One region of the Mediterraneibacter faecis genome, then DNA from elsewhere that is predicted to be linked to it. Evidence: predicted binding sites of a transcription regulator. Region 1 holds the regulator's gene; the other holds the start of a gene.
The links. The regulator NrdR, encoded in region 1, represses ribonucleotide reductase genes. The targets are predictions, from matches to a motif close to CACAANATNTTGTG.
Positions count from the first base shown of each region.

Region 1 (10,915 bases):
AGTCCATCCATCCACTTATCCGCTGAAGCCACCAAAAGCATGTCAAACGTATCCGGAAGAGATTCTCGTAAATCTGTATACTGCATATCTTGAAACCGATAACCACACACGACAATTCCATCGTTCCAGTTATCAGCATACTGCAAAACCTTAGCTCCTGTCAAACATACCGCAGATACTTCAATACCCGCACGAACCAAACTATTACGGATATTTACTGCATTTTCCCTCTTTGGAAAAACGACAATAATGTTGCTCATATCTGCTCACCTCTTCCGCTAACTACTCTTCTATCAATCTGTTTTCTCTAAAATGTTCTATACTAACATATGCGATCTCTAAATGCCCAATGCCAGGATACCCGAACTACAGCCTGTAAAGATAATGATTAATCTCCCAGTCTGTCACCTGCATACAATATTCTTTATATTCTTTCTTATTTGCTTTTATGATCTTCTCGGCAAGCTCTTTCCCTAATACGCTGATCAGCAGTTCATCTTTCTCAAGCTCTGCTGTAGCAGCCCCAAGCGTTCTCGGCAGTTCTTCCACTTGAAGTTCATCTCTTCTTTCCTGCGTCATCTTCTGAATATTTTCATCAATATTCTTCGGAGGCATAATCTGATTCTTAATTCCGTCCACCCCGGCTTTCAGAAGTACTGCAAGCGCCAGATATGGATTCGCCGTAGCATCCGGACTACGAAGTTCCAGTCTTGAATTGTCTTCTTTCTCCATAGACACACGAATCAAAGGTCCTCTTGTCTTAGCTGACCATCCCATATAAACAGGTGCTTCATACCCCGGCACAAAACGTTTATACGAATTGATCGTTGGATTTGTAATACAGGTGATTGCCTTCATATGTTTCATCAAGCCACCAATAAAATAATATCCTTCCTGGCTGAGTCCATTCTCATCCTCTGCGTTATAAAGTGCATTTGTTCCATCGTTTTTATATAAAGACAAATTAATGTGCATTCCTGACCCATAAGTCTCACTCTTCGGCTTTGGCATAAATGTCGCGTGCAGACCGTGTCGTTTTGCGATTGTCTTGACAACCATCTTAAATGTCATCAGATTATCTGCTGTAATCATCGCCTCATCGTAGTGAAAGTCGATTTCATGTTGCGCCGGCGCAATCTCATGATGTGAGGAAATAATCTCAAACCCCATATCTTCTAATGTTAAGATCATATCTCTTCTCGCATTTTCTCCAAGATCCAATGGCCCTACATCAAAATATCCTCCCTGCTCGTGAGTTACTGTTGTCGGTCTACCGTCATCATCTGTATGGAAAAGAAAGAACTCGCATTCCGGGCCGACATTCATCGTATATCCCATCTCTTTCGCCTCAGCAACAGCCTTTCTGAGTACATAACGCGGATCGCCTTCATACGGTGTTCCATCTTTTTTATACACATCACAGATCAGTCTTGCAACTTTTCCCTGCTGTGGTCTCCATGGAAAGATTTCAAATGTACTCAAATCCGGATATAAATACATATCTGATTCTTCCTCATCTGCAACCCCTTCCAAGGAAGAAACATCAAACATACAGCGGTTATCCAATGCTTTTTCAAGCTGTCCTACTGTTACCGCCATATTTTTCATCGTTCCAAAAATATCTGTAAACTGCAATCTGATGAAAGCGACATCTTCTTCCTCTACTATGTGAAAAATATCATCTCTTGTATAGTTATGCATTATTTTTCGACCTCCTTTATCATAAACTGATACGATAAAAGGGCGTTCTCCACCTAAGTTGGAAACGCCCTTGTTTCTGTGTTACATTATAATGATTGACTGTTTTCTTGTCAATTATTTCTGAATCAGTTCAAGAACTTCTTCTTTTACAGGCATTGCTTTGATCGCACCCTTCTTTGTTGTTACAAGTGCTGCTGCCGCATTCGCAAATGTCAGCATCTCTCCTAACTGTTCCTCTGTCAGATTCTCAAAATCATGATCAACCAGATAATTCAAAGAACTTCCACAGAAAGTATCTCCTGCACCGGTTGTCTCAATTGCTTTCACTGAAAATCCGGGTCTCTCTACGCGCATGCCTTTGTAATAAGCTCTGCTTCCGTCTTTTCCCATAGTCAGAAGAATCAGCGGAATATTGTATGTCTCCTGCAGATATGCGATTCCCTCATCATAGTCTTCCTTACCGGATACAAACTGAATTTCATTATCAGAGATCTTCAGGATATCACATTTTCCAAATCCATACTCCATCTGCTCTTTTGCAAGATCAAGAGAACTCCACAGCGGCGGTCTCAGATTTGGATCAAAGGATACAAGGCAACCATTTGCTTTTGCTGTTTCTACCGCTTTCTTTGTTGCTTCACGCACACCTTCATGTGTCATAGAAAGTGTTCCGAAATGAAAGACTTTTGTATCTTTTACTACTTCTGGATTCACTTCATCTGCTGTAAGCATCATATCTGCTCCCGGATTACGATAAAATGAGAACTCTCTGTCTCCATCTGGGAATGTATGTACAAACGCAAGTGTTGTATTCACATTTTCGTCAACCATCAGATTAGAGGCATCGATTCCGGCTTCCGTAATCGTATCTCTTAATAACGCTCCAAACTGATCTTTTCCAACTTTTCCTATAAATGCTGTCTTCTTTCCCATCTTGTTCAGAAGTGCCAGCACATTACACGGTGCACCTCCCGGGCAAGCCTCAAACATATTGTTTCCCTGCTCGCTTTGTCCATTCATTGTAAAATCAATCAGAAGCTCTCCTAATGCGATTACATCATACTTCTTTGCCATGAAGTTCTCCTCCTATTTCTTGTTTTATTACTTTGTCTTATTGCTTGTCTTAATTAAAATATACTAACTCTTCAATTGGTTCTGCAGGCTCAATATTCTCTGCCTCAAGCACCGGTCCTTCTCCGCCGTATACGGACAGATTCGCATAACGCACTTTTGCACGAATTTTTACCCAGTCTCCCGCATTCAGCTTCGGCGCATAAGCGCTTCTGCAAACATATCCAAGGAAAGATGTATCATCTGCACAGCAAGTCATTGCCATACGCCCCGGATAGAATACCTTAGACGGAAATGCTTTTGGTTTCATAACCTTTGCAACAAATTCTACAATTTTTCCTTTATAGCGCTCCGGATGCTCCTGCATATCAATATACCAGATACCATAATCTTCTCTTGGAATCTCAATCACAGGTGCTTTGAGATCATATGGTACTTCGTCTTCAAAGATATTGTCTACCTCACCGTTCTCATCCTCAAAGATTACTTCTGCCTGAGGGCTTACAACCTTAACACTTCTGCGGTATCCTGCCAACGGTTTCTTATCCTCGCAACGGTTGAACAGAACAAGCTCTGCGCCCTTTACCATCTCTACAAACAGTGGTTTTAAGTTTGTCAGATACATCTGAAAAGTACTTGCATCTACCGTTGTGATCTTCTGCTCAATAGCCCAGCCTGCCGGAAGCTTCATCTTCTCAAATTCACTCACCTGCCACATACCGTTATACTCGATAACCACACGTTCCGGCTTGTGCTTCTTATTCATCTCTTCCAGCCATTCTTCTGTCAGATCTTCTTTATCTTCTACAGTCTCAATAATGACACCATACTTCAGCAATTCTCTCGGATCATACTCTTCTTCTCCCTCTTCACAAAGAATCAGAAGTGTCTTACCGTCGATCTGGAAGTAGTCCTGTGACAATGTAAAATTCAGAAACTGTGTCTTTCCACTATCAAGAAAACCTGTCATCAGATAAACCATAACATCTGGCTCTTTCATCATATCTATCTCCATTCCGTCTCCCTTTCGCAGAAGACATCTGTTATTACATAATGCTACGTAGCCCCCTATGGGGTACTGCTTTGCTTATCCTTTTTATTTCAGCTTAAATAATTCTGCAAGCTTGTCTTCGTTAAGCTCTGCTCCGATCACACAGATTCTTCCTGTGTATTCCGGTGCTCCTGTTCTTACTTCATGTTCCTCTGGAACCATATCAAAGTAAATCCACTCACCGTCTGCACCTGCAACCATTCCTTTTGCACGGAGTACATTTCCGTAAGAGCCGTCCTCTTCAAGAGTCTTCAGAATTGCACTGACCTCATCCTTTGTATAAGTATGAATTGTCTCTTTACCCCAGCTTGTGAAAACTTCATCTGCATGATGATGGCCTTCATGATCATGATGGTGATGTCCACATCCACAACTGCACTCTCCGTCATGATGATGGTGCTCATGCTCTTCATGATCGTGGTGGTGATGATGCTCGTGATCGCACTCTTCATGATCGTGGTGATGACGCTCGTGATCACACTCTTCATGATCGTGATGGTGATGATGCTCGTGATCACACTCTTCATGATCGTGGTGATGATGCTCGTGATCACACTCTTCATGATCGTGATGGTGATGATGCTCGTGATCGCACTCTTCATGATCGTGGTGGTGATGATGTTCATGATCATGTACTTCCTTGGCTACTTCTGCGAGTAACTCATCTTCAAGAGATTTGATTGATTCCATTGTTTCAAGAATCTTCTCGCCCGGAAGCTGCTCGATCGGTGTTGTGATGATTGGAGCTTTTTCATTCAGTTCTCTTAACAGTGCAACACTTTCCTGAATCTTCTCCGGTTTCGCTTTATCTGTACGGCTTAAAATAACTGCACCTGCATATTCAATCTGATTGCTGAAAAATTCGCCAAAGTTCTTACGGTAAATCTTGCACTTTGTTACATCTACAACTGTTGTAAAGCTATTGAGCTCTGCATCGATTTCACCCTGAACATCCTGTACAGCCTTGATTACATCAGAAAGCTTTCCAACTCCTGATGGCTCAATCAGAATACGATCCGGATGATAAGTATCTACGACCTCATGAAGAGATTTCCCAAAATCTCCAACCAGTGAACAACAGATACATCCTGAATTCATCTCACGAATCTCAATTCCTGCTTCCTTCAAAAATCCACCATCAATACCGATCTCTCCAAATTCATTCTCGATCAATACAACCTGTTCTCCCTTGTATGCGTCAGAAAGAAGCTTCTTAATTAAAGTTGTCTTTCCTGCTCCAAGAAATCCTGAAATAATGTCAATCTTTGTCATTGTTCTCTTCTCCTCTTTCTATTATTTCAAATCCAATTCAACCGGGCAATGATCTGATCCCATAATATCTGTAAGTATCTTCGCATCGTCCAGTCTGTCCTTTAAACTTTCCGAGACACAGAAGTAGTCGATACGCCAGCCTGCATTCTTCGCCCTGGCACTGAAACGATAAGACCACCAGGAATAGATTCCTGTCTGCTCCGGATAAAAGTACCGGAATGTATCAATAAATCCTGCATCCAGAAGTTCAGTAAACTTCTGTCTTTCCTCATCCGTAAAACCTGCATTCTTACGGTTGGTCTTCGGATTCTTAAGATCAATCTCTTTGTGCGCTACATTCATATCTCCAGTCACAATCACCGGCTTTGTCTCTTCTAACTTCTTCAGATAAGTGCGGAAGTCATCCTCCCACTTCATTCTGTAATCTAACCTTGCCAGCCCATTCTGAGAATTTGGTGTGTATACTGTGACGAAATAAAACTCTTCAAATTCACACGTAATCACACGTCCTTCCTGGTCATGCTCCTCAATACCGATTCCATAACTCACCGACAATGGTTCTTTCTTTGTAAACACAGCTGTTCCGGAATATCCCTTCTTCACAGCATAATTCCAATACTGATAATAGCCTTCTAATTCCAGATTTAGCTGTCCTTCCTGCATCTTCGTCTCTTGAATACAGAAGATATCCGCATCTGCCTCATGAAAGAAATCAAGAAATCCTTTCTGTACACAGGCACGAATACCATTTACATTCCATGATATTAATTTCAATACGCTGCATCCTCCCTTTCAAGAGTGTTGCTGTTCACCGTCCATTCGCCAACTCTTCTGTGAATAATCAGCAACTTTCCATAACCGAATCAATAATACACCTCATCAAGGAATAACCCTCTTGCAGGTGCTAAAAATCCAGCCTGACTTCTATCTTTTGATTTCAAAGGTTCCTTCACACTCTCTATGCTTCGTGCTCCGGTTCCAACTTCCAGCAAAGTTCCTGTCAAAATCCTTACCATATGGTAAAGAAATCCTGTTCCTTCATATTGAATACTGACTTTGCTTCCTTGTCCGCAAATCATTATAGCATAAATTGTTCTTTTTGTGGACTTTTCATCCTTTTTATCCGTATATCCGGCAAACTCATACGTGCCAATCAACAATTGTGCTGCCTTTCTCATCGCATCTAAATCCAATCTCTGCGGAAAATGATATGTATATCGTCTTGTGAATACATCTGGTTTCTCCGCCAAATCCAGCTGATAAATGTATCTTTTTCCAACTGCACTTTTTCTCGCATGAAATCCATTCCTCACAAGCTCTGCATCTAAAATCCGAATATCTCCGGGTAATCTTGAATTTATCTTTTCTGTAAAAAATCCATCCTCCACCTGACCAGAAAGAACTACTGTTGCAGTCTGTCCATTCGCATGAACACCTGCATCTGTTCGTCCTGAACCATCAATCTCCACTGGATATCCTGCCACTGACGAAATTGTTCGCTCCAGAGTTCCCTGCAAAGTGTTCTCTGTGTTTGCCTGTCTCTGCCATCCCTGATATGCAGTTCCGTCATAAGCAATTGTTAATTTATAAGTTCTCATTCTCGCCTCCCGTGTAATATACTAACATTCTCCGAAAGATTGAAATCGGTTATACTCACGAACAGAGTATAACCGATTTTTATTATTTTAGAAATTTCTTCAATTCATCCATGAATGTATTCGCATCTTTGAACTCTCTGTAGACAGATGCAAATCTGACATATGCAACCGGATCCAATGCCTTCAAATTCTCCATAACAATTTCACCAATCTCACTGCTTGGGATTTCTTTCTCTTCACGATTAAAAATTGACAGTTCAATCGCATCAATTGTCTTTTGAATCTCTTCAGCCGGAACCGGACGCTTGTAGCATGCATTCAGAACTCCATTCTCTATCTTCGCTCTTTCATACTGTTCACGGTTATTATCTTTCTTAATTACAATCAGTGGGATCGTTTCTACCTTTTCATAAGTTGTAAAACGCTTACCACATTCATCACAGGAACGTCTTCTTCTGATAGAACTATTATCCTCTGCTGGTCTGGAATCAATCACTCTTGTATCTGGATTGCCACAATATGGACACTTCATATAATCCACTCCGCCTTTCCACGTATCTTATTGCCTTCATTATACACAATGTCTAATATTTTTGCAAAAACTTTTCTTCTTTAATTTCCACAAGAATAATATCCGGTCCAATCTTCTTTATACATGCAAATGGTATCACATATTCGCTATCCGTTCCAAAGAATCCACAGAACTTTCCCGGCCCAGGAACAATCAATGCTTCTATCGCACCGGAGCATACATTTATCTGCAGATCTACTACACCTCCAAGGCACTTGCCATTGCAGATATTCACAACTTCCTTTTCCTTCAATTCGCAAAATCTCATAGGCATTATTCCATGATTGCCGATATTTTCTCTTAACTATTCTATGCATGAAATCAGAATCTGTTGTATAATAAAAGAAGTCTCCTTTCTGTCTGATCGTAAGACTTCTTTTTCCCTTAAAAGCTTGTCCGATAAATCGGCAATGCATTGATTACCGGTTCCTCATATGGATGTATCTCTTTAATTGCCTGAATTGTTTCATCCACTTTTTCTGTAAATACAGTCACTTCAACTTTCACTTCCGGCTCACAACTAATCTCTCCTACATTTCCAATGTAAGGAGAAGTTCCATCTAATGGTCTCCAGTAACTGGTGACCTTGGAGCAGGACATACAGGAATCATAATTTCCTATATGACCGGCATCTACTGACTGCAATGCTTTCTGTAGCTGCGAAATATGTGTTTCTGGAATAAAGATTTCTAATTTGCAATACTTGAAATCCATGCGACACACCTCCTCAATGCACAAACAAAATTTATATCAAAATCCCATCGCAATGATCTATTTCATGCTGAATGATCTGAGCCGTCCATCCACTGTATTTTTCTCTTCTCTTTTTGAAATTCATATCCTGATATTCAACTTCTATTTCCTGATAACGTCTGCAGCTTCGCACTCCATCCAATGACAGACAACCTTCTTCCGTCTCATAAGCGCCTGTGCGTTTCACGATTTTCGGATTAAACATAGCAATATTAAACAACCCCATATTCACTGCAATGATTCTCTTTTTTACTCCGATCATATTCGCAGCCATTCCTACACAGCCTGCTTCATTTGCTTTCAGTGTATCCAGCAGATCTATTGCCACCTGCTTATCCGCTTCTGTTGCCAATTCTGATTTCTGATTTAAGAAAAATATGTCTCTCATAATAGGCTTAATCATACTATTTTACTTCCTTTCCATTCCCTGCAAACCATTCTGTTTCTATAGAAATTTTTTCTTTTGTCGCTAAGCTTACATAATATTCATCTATACATCTTGTCTCAATAAAATATTCCTTTGCTTTTTCATTTTCCCATTCTTTGCTAAATCCAATGCCTTTTACTTTCAGCTTCGCTTCTAGTTCTGTCCATAATTGAGTAAATATCCGGTCTTTTTCCTCCCCACAAAGTTCAGAGATTGCATTTTGTATTTCATTCGAAAATATCTTCTTCGCTGTAGCTTCATGATACGGACGCACACGTTCAATATCAATGCCTACTTCCTGATCAGCAATCGCTAGAACTACATATTTACCGCTATGTGACAGGTTAAAATGTTTTCTCGCATCCACAAGCATAGGCTTCCCATTTTTATTCATTACAAGCTGAGCATCATTTTCTACACCTAAATACTCTTTTAAAAGATATCCCGCTATCAGCTCCTGTTTTTTATCCGTTTCTCTCTTATGCTTCTGATACTTTTCAACATATCTTTGTGCTATCTGTGAGAGAATCCACTCTTCCTTACATGATATTTTTTCTATATCAGCTATTATGATTCTTCCCTTGGTCATTTATTGTCCCATCTTTTCTATATACTTTTTTCAAGAATGCCACCAGCATTTTTGCCGTGAGACACACAATCCTCATCTGATATATACATATAGCAAAATCTTTTCTTTGTCAAGAAACTTGATTTTTTTGCAAGAAAAAAACAGCGCTTTCGCACTGCTTCTCATTCCTGTCTATATTCCATGTACCTTCAAAACTACATACAGTCAAAACCAACATCATCATCCAAACCTATCACTGCTTTGGTTATGCCCTCGACCTATTAGTAACAGTCAGCTCCATGTGTTACCACACTTCCACCTCTGCCCTATCTACCTCGTCGTCTTCAAGGGGTCTTACTAACTTGACGTTATGAGATATCTCATCTTGAGGGGGGCTTCACGCTTAGATGCCTTCAGCGTTTATCCCTTCCCGGCTTGGCTACTCTGCTATGCCTTTGGTAAGACAACAGATACACCAGCGGCCAGTCCATCCCGGTCCTCTCGTACTAAGGACAGCTCCTCTCAAATATCTTACGCCCACGCCGGATAGGGACCGAACTGTCTCACGACGTTCTGAACCCAGCTCGCGTACCGCTTTAATGGGCGAACAGCCCAACCCTTGGGACCTACTTCAGCCCCAGGATGCGATGAGCCGACATCGAGGTGCCAAACCACTCCGTCGATGTGAACTCTTGGGAGTGATAAGCCTGTTATCCCCAGGGTAGCTTTTATCCGTTGAGCGATGGCAATCCCACTTTATACCACCGGATCACTAAGTCCTACTTTCGTACCTGCTCCACCCGTCGGTGTCGCAGTCAAGCTCCCTTCTGCCTTTGCACTCTTCGAATGGTTTCCAACCATTCTGAGGGAACCTTTGAGCGCCTCCGATACCCTTTCGGAGGCGACCGCCCCAGTCAAACTCCCCACCTGACATTGTCCCCCAGCCGGATCACGGCTGCTGGTTAGAAACCCAGTACTGCAAGGGTGGTATCCCAACATTGGCTCCATGGCAACTGGCGTTACCATTTCCTAGCCTCCCACCTATCCTGTACATGCAATACCGAATCCCAGTATCAAGCTGGAGTAAAGCTCCATGGGGTCTTTCCGTCCTGGCGCAGGTAACCAGCATCTTCACTGGTATTTCAATTTCACCGGGTGCATTGTTGAGACAGTGCCCAAATCATTACGCCTTTCGTGCGGGTCGGAACTTACCCGACAAGGAATTTCGCTACCTTAGGACCGTTATAGTTACGGCCGCCGTTTACTGGGGCTTAAGTTCAAAGCTTCGCTTGCGCTAACCTCTCCCCTTAACCTTCCAGCACCGGGCAGGCGTCAGCCCATATACCTCACCTTTCGGTTTTGCATAGACCTGTGTTTTTGCTAAACAGTTGCTTGGGCCAATTCTCTGCGGCCATCTTACTGGCACTCCTTCTCCCGAAGTTACGGAGTCATTTTGCCGAGTTCCTTAACAATGCTTCTCCCGTCGGCCTTAGGATTCTCTCCTCATCCACCTGTGTCGGTTTACGGTACGGGTATCCTGCAAACAATAGCGGCTTTTCTTGACAGTCAGCTCACGTGCTTCCCTACTTATTTTCAGTCCACATCACGTCTTCAGATTAAAGAGCGGATTTGCCAACTCTTCTCCTACCTCGCTTGTACCGGTCTTTCCATTCCCGGCTCACGCTCTCTGCCTGTGTCCCCACAGTTCTGTTACAGGATAGTACAGGAATTTCAACCTGTTATCCATCGACTACGTCTTTCGACCTCGCCTTAGGCCCCGACTTACCCAGAGCAGATCAGCTTTACTCTGGAAACCTTAGATATTCGGCCGGAAGGATTCCCACCTTCCTCTCGCTACTCATTCCGGCATTCTCTCTTCTTAAAAGTCCACAGCTCCTTTCGG
Region 1 is NZ_AP043803.1:204,899-215,813, reverse strand. Features, by position in the region: gene ACZ47Z_RS01050 (ANTAR domain-containing response regulator) at 1-260, opposite strand, end outside; gene glnA (type I glutamate--ammonia ligase) at 367-1,701, opposite strand; gene ACZ47Z_RS01040 (carbohydrate kinase family protein) at 1,816-2,775, opposite strand; gene ACZ47Z_RS01035 (TIGR03943 family putative permease subunit) at 2,825-3,772, opposite strand; gene ACZ47Z_RS01030 (CobW family GTP-binding protein) at 3,869-5,095, opposite strand; gene ACZ47Z_RS01025 (exodeoxyribonuclease III) at 5,117-5,869, opposite strand; gene truA (tRNA pseudouridine(38-40) synthase TruA) at 5,959-6,693, opposite strand; gene nrdR (transcriptional regulator NrdR) at 6,776-7,225, opposite strand; gene ACZ47Z_RS01010 (YlmC/YmxH family sporulation protein) at 7,278-7,532, opposite strand; gene cutA (divalent cation tolerance protein CutA) at 7,649-7,978, opposite strand; gene ACZ47Z_RS01000 (peptide deformylase) at 8,010-8,420, opposite strand; gene ACZ47Z_RS00995 (4'-phosphopantetheinyl transferase family protein) at 8,422-9,033, opposite strand; rRNA gene ACZ47Z_RS00990 (23S ribosomal RNA) at 9,274-10,915, opposite strand, start outside.

Region 2 (10,915 bases), 1.5 Mb from region 1:
AACGATCATTAATGGAGATGCAACAGATCACGATCTTCTTGTAGAAGAAGGGATTGATGAAGCGGATGCATTTGTTGCCCTGACAGGGATGGATGAAGAGAACATTATACTTTCTCTTTTTGCAAAGAGTCAGAATGTGGACAAAATTGTTACGAAAGTCAATGAAGACAGACGTGCACGTATGGTAGAAGACTTTGGAATTGATAGTATTGTTTCTGTTAAAACAGCAACAGCAGACGCAATCATGAGTTATGTCAGAGCGCGTAAAAACTCTCAGGGAAGTGCGAATGTTGAGACAATGTATCAATTGGTTGATGACAAAGTTGAAGCACTGGAATTTATTGTTAAGGCTGAGACAAATTATACAGGAATTCCATTGAAGAATCTCTCATTGAAACCGAATAATCTGATTGCATGTATTGCAAGAAAACGCCAGATCATTCTTCCGAGCGGAGATGATTGTATTCAGGTAGGAGATAATGTAATCATTATCACGATGGAAAAACAGATTGAAGATATTAAAGATATTTTAATGTAGGTGCAGCGCGATGAATAAGAAGATGATAGTATATATTTTGGGGAAAATGATGGGAGTCGAAGGATTACTTCTGCTGATCCCAGCGTTGGTTTCCCTGATATATCATGAAAAAAGCGTAATTTCTTTTCTGATTGTAGCAGCAATCCTGCTCGTAATTTATATGGTGTTCGGAAGGAAGCTTCCGGCTTCAAAGCAGATTTACGGAAAAGAAGGTTTTGTTATTGTTGGGCTTGCATGGATTTTATGGTCCGCATTCGGAGCGCTTCCGTTTGTGATTTCGGGAAGTATTCCATATTATATTGATGCACTTTTTGAGACAATTTCCGGTTTCACTACAACCGGGTCTACAATTCTGGTAGATATCGAGGCTCTGCCAATGGGAATTTCCTTCTGGCGAAGCTTTACACACTGGATCGGTGGTATGGGAGTACTTGTATTTGTTATGATGCTCACATCTCTGGATGATGAGAATGCAATGCCGCTCATGCGTGCGGAAGTACCGGGACCGGAGGCGGATAAGCTTGTACCAAAGGCAAGACATACGGCACGGATTTTGTATGGAATGTACTTTGTACTGACAGCAGCAGAAGTGGTTTTCCTGCTCTTTGGCGGAATGAACCTGTATGATGCACTTTTACATGCATTCAGTACTGCCGGAACGGGAGGATTTTCTAATAGAGCTGCAAGCGTCAGCTTCTACGACAGTGCATATATTGATGGTGTGATCACAGTATTTATGATTTTGTTTGGAATTAACTTTAACTTGTACTTTTTCATATTGCTCAAAGACTGGAAATCCATTCTGAAAAATGAAGAGCTGTGGGCATATCTTGGAATAGTAGGTGTGTCAATCGCTATAATCACAGGAAATATCCTCAAGATTTATGGAACGGTTGCACATGCATTCCGTTATGCATCTTTCCAGGTCGGTTCGATCATTACGACAACCGGATTTGCAACCGCAGATTATGACCAGTGGCCGGAACTCTCGAAATCAATATTATTGGCACTTATGTTTGTGGGAGCCTGTGCAGGATCCACCGGAGGAGGTATTAAAGTAAGCCGTTTATTGATCATCGTGAAATCAATCCGCAGAGAAGTACGTAAGATGTTACATCCAAATGCAGTTACGATCATTAAAGTCAATGGTAAAAAAATCGGACAGGATACATTGAAGAATGTAAATCTCTATCTGACGTGTTACATTATGATTCTGATCGTATCAATTTTACTCGTTTCTATTGATAATTTTGATTTTGCGACAACATTTAGTGGCGTACTTACTACGATGAGCAATGTAGGACCAGGTATTTCAAAGGTTGGTCCGGTGATGAATTTTCACCCATTCTCAGCATTATCCAAGCTGGTATTCTGCTTTGATATGCTAATCGGAAGATTAGAGATCTTCCCATACCTGCTTCTTCTTTCTCCGGAACTCTGGAGAAGAAGATTCTAGACGATTTTTTGTTAATCATGTGCGGGAAAATTGGAATGAAACAGATTTTTTCGCACATTTTATTTTTATATATTAGGAAAGCTTCCCTAATATATAAAAACGCTCCGCTAGGTGTCGCAAGCGACCGCCACAGACGCAAGAATGTGCCTTGGCACATTCTTTGTTCTATGGTAAAATGAAAGAACCTTGTTGAAGAAAGGAAGAGGTGAGATGAACAAATTTAAAATGAAAGTGACAGCTGTCATAGGAGTGATTCTGTTGATTGGAATCTATTACTATGTGACACTCCCGGCGATCAATATTCATGCATCAGAATTCTGGATGTATCTTGTGGTGTTGGTCATTCTGGCAGCTGTGGTATTTATCAGAAAGAAAAATTTAAACCGTTACGACTGGAAAGAGTCAAAGGGATTAAAGGTGATCCTTGGAATCCTTGCGGTGCTTGTGATCGCATATGTGGCAGGATCAGTTTTGTCTTCTCCAATTGTGAATGCGAAGAAGTATCAGGAACTTTTGACGGTGAAGAATGGAGAATTTACGAAAGATATCGAAGAATTATCTTTTGATCAGATTCCATTGCTGGATAAGGATTCAGCAGAGCTTCTCGGTGACAGGAAGATGGGAAGTATGGTAGATATGGTATCCCAGTTCGAGGTAGATGAACTGTATTCCCAGATCAACTATCAGGATCAGCCGGTGAGAGTTTCTCCTTTGAAATATGCCAGCGTGATCAAATGGTTTACGAACATGAGAGAAGGAATCCCGGCCTATATCAAGATTGATATGGCAACACAGAATACGGAACTCGTAAAACTGAGTGAAGGGATGAAGTACACGACAAGTGATCATTTTAACAGAAATATTTACCGTCATCTGAGATTTAACTATCCGACCTATATTTTTAATGATCTGAGTTTTGAAATTGATGAAGACGGGGTTCCGTACTGGATCTGCCCGGTGAAGAAATACAATATCGGATTATTCGGTGGAACAACAATCGGAAGAGTTGTACTTTGCAATGCAATCACAGGAGAAACGAAGGATTATGCAGTTGAGGATGTCCCACAGTGGGTTGACAGAGTATATTCCGCAGATCTGTTAGTTGAGCTTTATAATTATCACGGAACATTGAAACATGGTTTCTTTAATAGTGTATTGGGGCAGAAAGACTGCCTGAATACAACTGACGGATACAATTATCTTGCAATCGATGACGATGTATGGGTATACACAGGTGTTACCTCGATTACCGGAGACCAGTCGAATGTAGGGTTTGTTCTGATGAATCAGAGAACAATGGAGACAAAGTTCTATGAGATTGAAGGAGCAACAGAGAGTTCAGCGATGTCTTCCGCAGAAGGGCAGGTACAGAATCTGCACTATACGGCAACATTCCCACTGCTTTTAAATATTTCCGGTGAACCGACCTATTTCATTGCATTGAAGGATGATGCCGGTCTGGTGAAGAAGTATGCGATGGTAAATGTGCAGAAATATCAGATTGTTGCAATTGGAGATACGGTCAGTGAATGCGAGGAGTCTTACACTAATCTGATGTATAAGAATGGGATCAAGACAGAAGCTGAGGATACAAGATCCGTAGAGACACTGACAGCTAAGATCACAAAGATCGCCCAGGGCGTTATAGACGGTGATTCTCATTATTATATCATGCTTGAAGGTTCGGATGAGATCTTTGATGTATCTGTTGTAGATTTTATTGATATTATCCGGTTTAATGTCGGAGATGAAGTCACAGTTGAGTATAAGAAGGGGGAGCAGGTGGATACAGTTCTTTCCCTGAATGGAAAAGCGAGTGAACAGATCAGCACAAAAGCTGCGAAAGAAGAGCAGGCAGAAGATACGGCAGGGGATTCTGCACAGACAGAATAAGAGAAAGAAGCGAAAAAAAGAAGTACAACCGGAGAACGGAAGTACTTCTTTTTTGATTCCTGAAAACATTTAATTCAGACCCAGAAGGGCGAATCCTGTGTTACACTACGCTGTAAATGCTTACAGAACTGTGCATCCAAGTGTGTCAACATCTGCAATCGCAGCTTTATCTGCGCTGACGCTGAGGTAGAAGTCAATCTTGGCATCTTCGGAAATCTTATTTAATTTCTCGATAAATGTCGGAAGACTTTCTAATGTGATATTAGCCTGCTTTAAGATACTGTCAATGAAAACAGCCTCGATATCGTGATTGCCAGCAGCCATACCATAGAGGAAACCTACGAATTCTTCTAAGGTAAGGATGTCAGGATAATCAGCCATCTTGATGACACGGATATTGAAATCTACAGAATAAGTGTCTTTGCTGCTCCTTTTAATAAATACGACATTACCGGAAGAAGTCTTAACCTTCTCGTTTGCAAGATCGATCATCTGCTGTGTTTTTCCGCTGCCTCTTGGGCCTGTGATTAAATTTACCATGGCGAATCTCTCCTTTATGTAAGTGTGTATAATGTTTGAGATTTTCTCACCTCTCAAATATTTATAAATTTATTATACACTAAAGATATGTGAGTAACAACTAAAAAAGTGTTAAAATTTGAAAAAGTTTTATGCGGAATTACCATAAGAAATGAGTGGTAAGATGCCACCATGGTAATGAGAAAAGTTCTCAAAAACTGTATTGAAAATCATTTTCATTTATGTTAACATAATGATTGAATGAAAACCATTCTCAAAATAAAGCTAAGGAGAACGATATGCCGACGGAAGTATTATCCTACTATCTAAAAAATAAAGACCGGAAGGTAAGGCTTGGGTTTCAGGTTATATTACAGTGTGCGCCTTTTCTGAAAGGGCTTAAAGTATCAGGCCTGATTTCAATGGAAAATGAATCATATTCTGAATTGGAAGAAATGTTTTCCGGGATGGAGATCAATTTTTATAAATTATCCTGCTCAGAGGGGAAATGCCTTGTCCTTTTCTATCGCCCCAAAGAGCTGGAAGAATATATGAACCAGCCAAAACTCCGCGAACTGATCGGACAATACGGATATAAGGAAAGCAATATCGAGGAAATGCTGGCACATCTGTCAGAACGTATCTGCGAGTGTACTGCACAAGGAATTGGATTCCCACATGAGATTGGAGCTTTTCTCGGATATCCGACGGCAGATGTGCAGAGCTTTATTGAAAAAGATGGCAAAGATTTTATTATGACAGGATACTGGAAAGTATATAGTAATCCTGAAAAAGCGAGAATGATTTTTCATGAATATGACCGAGCAAAAGATTGCGCGGTAAATGAGTATCTGGATGGGAAAAACATCCGTGAAATCGCATTGAATCAAAGAAAGTGGAGGAATTTATAAAATGAGTATATCAGTTGTATATTGGAGTGGAACCGGTAATACACAGGCAATGGCAGAGGCGGTTGTCGAAGGAATCAAAGCGGCAGGTCAGGAAGCAGAACTTCTGGAAGTAGGAAATGCAGATGCAAAAACAGTGGCGGCGGTAGATGCGTTAGCGCTTGGATGCCCGGCGATGGGGGCCGAGGTGCTCGAAGAATCTGAGATGGAGCCATTTGTAGAAGAATTGGAATCTCTTGTTTCAGGAAAGAAGATTCTTTTGTTTGGTTCTTATGGATGGGGAGACGGAGAATGGATGAGAGATTGGGCAGATCGCATGAAAAATGCCGGAGCTCAGTTGATCCGTGAAGAAGGAATCATTGCAAATGATGCCCCAGAAGATGATGTGCTGGAAGAGCTGAAGGCAGCAGGAAAAGAGTTGGCAGAGTAAACAATAGTATCTTATTAATGAATATTAGTAATCTTAATTGAAAAAACTGCCGGAAATATATTGCATTTCTTATAACATAGTGCTATTCTTACTTCTATCGTGTTAAAGCACGAAAGAGAAAAATTTGTTGTCATTTACATCTGACGTAAATGACAACAATACTCAGGAGAGTCTCTTTAAAAAGAGCGCCGAAGGTGTAAGCGGTCATGGATGCAGTTACATGCCGCGAGTCTCTCAGGCAAAAGGATGGAGGAATAAAGAAATGTTTGCACAAATCGACAAAATTATCACTGCAATCGACAATGCTGTGTGGGGGCTTCCGTTAATCTGCCTCATCATGGCAACAGGTATCTTTCTAACAGCCAGACTTGGTCTTGTACAGATCAGGCATCTTGGCAAAGCTTTCAAATTCATGTTTAAAGATGAAGAAGACGGTAGCGGAGAAGTGACCAGCTTTGGAGCACTTTGTACAGCTCTGTCAGCAACAATCGGAACCGGTAATATCACAGGTGTTGCAACAGCAATCGCACTTGGTGGTCCGGGAGCGTTGTTCTGGATGGTTATTGCGGCATTCTTTGGAATGGCGACAAAATACGCAGAAGGTCTTCTGGCAATCAAATATCGTACAATTGATAAAGATGGGCATGTACTTGGTGGACCATTCTATTATATTGAAAACGGAATGGGTAAGAAGTGGACATGGCTTGCGAAGATTTTCGCATTCTTCGGAGCCGGAGTTGGTCTCTTTGGAATCGGTACATTTACACAGGTGAATAGTATCGCATCTGCGGTTAAGAACTTCTTTGATCCGGATATGGCACATACAGTTTCACTGTTTGGTGGAAATTATTCATGGGCGACTGTAGTTGCAGGATTATTCCTGACAGTGTGTGTAGGTCTTGTTGTTCTTGGAGGAATCCAGAGAATTGCAAAAGTATCTGAGATTATCGTACCATTTATGGCGGTTCTTTATGTAGGACTTGCAGTAATCATCATTATTACAAATATCACAGCTGTTCCGGCAGCACTGGCTTCTATCGTGAAATCTGCATTTACAGGAAGTGCGCTTGCGGGAGGAGCTGTTGGATCCATGTTTGTAGCAATGCAGAAAGGTGTTGCAAGAGGAATCTTCTCGAACGAGTCCGGACTTGGTAGTGCACCGATCGCAGCAGCTGCTGCAAGAACAAAAGATCCGGTTCGTCAGGGCCTTGTATCTATGACAGGAACATTTATTGATACAATTGTAATCTGTACAATGACAGGACTTTCTATCGTGATCGCCGGTTCCTGGCTGAACCCGGAACTTGAAGGTGTGGCAATCACAATGGATGCTTTCCAGAAAGGACTTCCATTCCCACCGTTTGTAGCGACGTTCTCCCTGATGCTGTGTCTTGTATTCTTTGCATTCACAACAATTCTCGGATGGAACTATTACGGCGAGAGATGTGTGGAATACCTGTTTAACAGAAATAAGGCTGTTGTAATGGGATATCGTATCCTGTATATCCTTGCAGTATTCATTGGACCATATATGACAGTAAAAGCAGTATGGAATATCGCGGATATCTTCAATGCACTGATGGCATTCCCGAACTTGATTGCACTTCTTGCATTGAACGGAGTGATCGTCAAAGAGACAAGAGATTTCCATGCAAAACATAACGGATCTTATTAGAAAAAGAATTGACCGAATTGTCTGTGAATTCGAAAAATAAATAGAATTATTACCTGAAATAAAACGAAAGAAAAGGCAGCCAAAGCCCTTGAATAAGGACTGTTTGGCTGCCTTTTCCACAGGTGTGAAAGGAGAATGAGTAGACAGATAATTCATAGGCAGTTTTGATTTTGTATAACAGATAGAGAAAAGATTATCAGTTAAATGAAAAACTCAAAAAATGTAGCAGATGTTCTGAAAATACATGATACTGTGTTTTAGGGATTGCATTATACTATATTTTGTATTAGAATAAGTATCAGACAGCACGATAGAAACGAATAAAACACAAGATATCGTGCGAGAATAAGAAAAGTGAGGAGACTGATCAATGAAAATTATCAAGCGAAATGGGTCGGAAGAGATATTTGATATACAGAAAATCGTGGTTGCTGTGACGAAAGCGGATAAGGATAATGGGGAGCGTACGCTGACAGACAGCCAGATTGAAGATATCGCAGAATATGTGGAATTTAAGTGTAACAAGTTGAATCGTGCAGTATCCGTAGAAGAGATCCAGGATATGGTAGAGAATCAGATTATGGCTACCGGAGCTTTTGAACTTGCACGTAAGTATGTAAGATATCGTTATAAGAGATCCCTCGTACGTAAGGCGAATACAACAGACAATCGTATTCTGTCACTGATTGAGTACAACAACGAGGATGTAAAGCAGGAGAACTCGAACAAGAACCCGGCAGTCAATAGCGTACAGAGAGATTATATGGCAGGAGAGGTCAGCCGTGACCTGACAACAAGAATGCTTCTCCCACATGATATTGTGGAGGCAGACAGAGAAGGAATCATTCACTTCCATGATTCTGACTATTATGCACAGCATATGCACAATTGTGATCTTGTAAATCTTGAGGACATGCTTCAGAACGGAACTGTGATCAGCGGTACAATGATTGAAAAACCACACAGCTTCTCTACAGCATGTAATATCGCAACGCAGATCATTGCTCAGGTTGCAAGTAACCAGTATGGTGGACAGAGTATCTCACTTACTCATCTAGCACCGTTTGTAGATGTTTCCAGAGAGAAGATCCGTAAGGAAGTGATCACTGAGCAGGAGCTGGTCGGAATGGAATATCCGGAAGATGTGCTCAATGAGATCGTAGAGAGAAGACTGAAGAAAGAGATCACAAAGGGTGTCCAGACAATCGAATATCAGGTGATCACACTGATGACAACTAACGGACAGGCACCGTTCCTTACAGTTTTCATGTATCTGAATGAAGCAAAGAACGAGAGAGAGAAGAAAGACCTGGCGATGATTATCGAAGAGACACTTCGTCAGCGTTATCAGGGAGTTAAGAATGAAGCCGGAGTATGGGTGACACCGGCATTCCCGAAACTGATTTATGTTCTGGAAGAAGATAATATCGAAGAAGGAAGCGAATATTATTATCTGACAGAACTTGCTGCAAAGTGTACTGCAAAGCGTCTTGTTCCGGATTATATTTCCGAGAAAAAGATGAAAGAGCTTAAAGAAGGAAATTGTTTCCCGGTTATGGGATGCAGAAGCTGCTTAAGCCCATGGAAAGACGAGAACGGAAACTACAAGTTCTACGGACGTTTCAATCAGGGAGTTGTTACGATCAACCTTGTTGATGTTGCACTTTCTTCCGGTGGAGATATGGATAAGTTCTGGAAGATCTTTGATGACAGACTGGAACTTTGCTATCGCGCATTGATGTGCAGACACAACCGTCTGAAAGGAACACTGTCTGACGCAGCACCGATTCTGTGGCAGTTCGGAGCACTTGCCCGCCTGAAGAAGGGAGAACCGATTGATAAACTTCTCTATGGAGGATATTCAACGATTTCTCTTGGATATGCAGGACTTTACGAGTGTGTGAAATATATGACAGGAAAATCCCATACAGATCCGGATGCTACACCATTTGCACTGGATGTTATGAAGCACATGAACGATGCATGTAACCAGTGGAAAGAGGAGACGAACGTTGCTTTCAGTATCTATGGTTCACCGATTGAAAGTACAACCTATAAGTTCGCAAAATGTCTGCAGAAGAGATTTGGCATTGTTCCTGGAATTACAGATAAGAGTTATATTACAAACAGCTATCATGTATTTGTCGGAGAAGAGATTGATGCTTTCTCAAAACTGAAGTTTGAATCTCAGTTCCAGGCACTTTCTTCCGGTGGAGCCATCAGCTATGTAGAAGTTCCGGACATGAAAGACAACATTGCAGCCGTACTTCAGGTCATCCGTTTCATTTATGACAACATTATGTATGCGGAGCTGAATACAAAGAGTGATTACTGTCAGGAATGTGGATATGACGGAGAGATCCAGATTATAACAGATGAGGAAGGAAAGCTCGTATGGGAGTGTCCACATTGCGGAAACCGCAACCAGGATACACTGAATGTTGCAAGACGTACCTGCGGATATATCGGAACACAGTTTTGGAATCAGGGAAGAACGCAGGAGATCAAGGAGAGAGTTCTGCATCTGTAGAATCACAATTGTATTTGTAACAGGAATTGTTTTCAAAAGTAAAAATGGAGCTTGACGACTAATCGTCAGGCTCTTTTTACATGTTGCTAGAGAGTATGAAATAAATGTCCTTAACAAAAGCAAAGTGTGGTTTAATGTATTTTGTTTTTCTACGTTCAAAAATCTTGTGTCTGTTTGTTTATAACATGATGATACGGATGTAAAGTTTCAGCAAGTAGTGCCATCCCTAGAGTTTGGACTTTTTTAAAGCCCAAACTCTTTTAATAATTTCTTCTGATATTCCCTGTCAGCAGCTGCCTTGAGAATCTCATCAGTTCTGTTTAGTTCGGACAATTTCAAAATCAGCTGATTAATCCTGTTTAAAGTGTACCCCTTGTCAAGGACAAATTAAGAAGAAGGGATTTTTATTTTCCGGCCAGTAGATGGCTATATCATTACCTTTCTTTACCTTCTTCATCTTTTATATCTGTTAAAGGGACTCGCCCTTTTATCGGATATATACCTGTTATTATATACTGGTAGTATTCATTGGGGGATAGTCTGGCCAACCTCCATTGATATCTGTCATTATTATAATAATCCATCCAGTCATCTATAACGTTTTGTATTTCTTTATATGTTGTACATTTTCGTATTCTTTCTCCTATATGATCTTTCATACGTCCAAAGAAGCTTTCCTGCGGTGCATTATCCCAGCAGTTACCTTTCCTGGACATGGACTGTCTCAGCCCTTTATCCTTTACCAATTGAATAAAGCTACAGCTTGTATAATGGCATCCCTGATCACTATGTATGATAGTATCTGTTGCAAGAGAAATTCCGTGTTTTTCAACCATCCGATTCACTGTTTCAAGTACAAAATCAACATCCAATGATTCACTCAACACATAGGATAATATCTGCTTCGTAAAAGCATCTATGATCGTTGACAAATAGCAGAAACGCCCATCATATGGAATATACGTA
Region 2 is NZ_AP043803.1:2,041,367-2,052,281, reverse strand. Features, by position in the region: gene trkA (Trk system potassium transporter TrkA) at 1-538, shown strand, start outside; gene ACZ47Z_RS09695 (TrkH family potassium uptake protein) at 549-1,994, shown strand; gene ACZ47Z_RS09690 (hypothetical protein) at 2,205-3,887, shown strand; gene ACZ47Z_RS09685 (hypothetical protein) at 4,008-4,427, opposite strand; gene ACZ47Z_RS09680 (DUF3793 family protein) at 4,706-5,317, shown strand; gene ACZ47Z_RS09675 (flavodoxin) at 5,319-5,744, shown strand; glycine riboswitch at 5,898-6,004, shown strand; gene ACZ47Z_RS09670 (alanine/glycine:cation symporter family protein) at 6,007-7,419, shown strand; gene nrdD (anaerobic ribonucleoside-triphosphate reductase) at 7,790-9,949, shown strand; gene ACZ47Z_RS09660 (IS3 family transposase) at 10,384-10,915, opposite strand, start outside.
Region 2: a site for NrdR is predicted at 7,746-7,759, ahead of nrdD (anaerobic ribonucleoside-triphosphate reductase). Genes of this name have one in related genera too.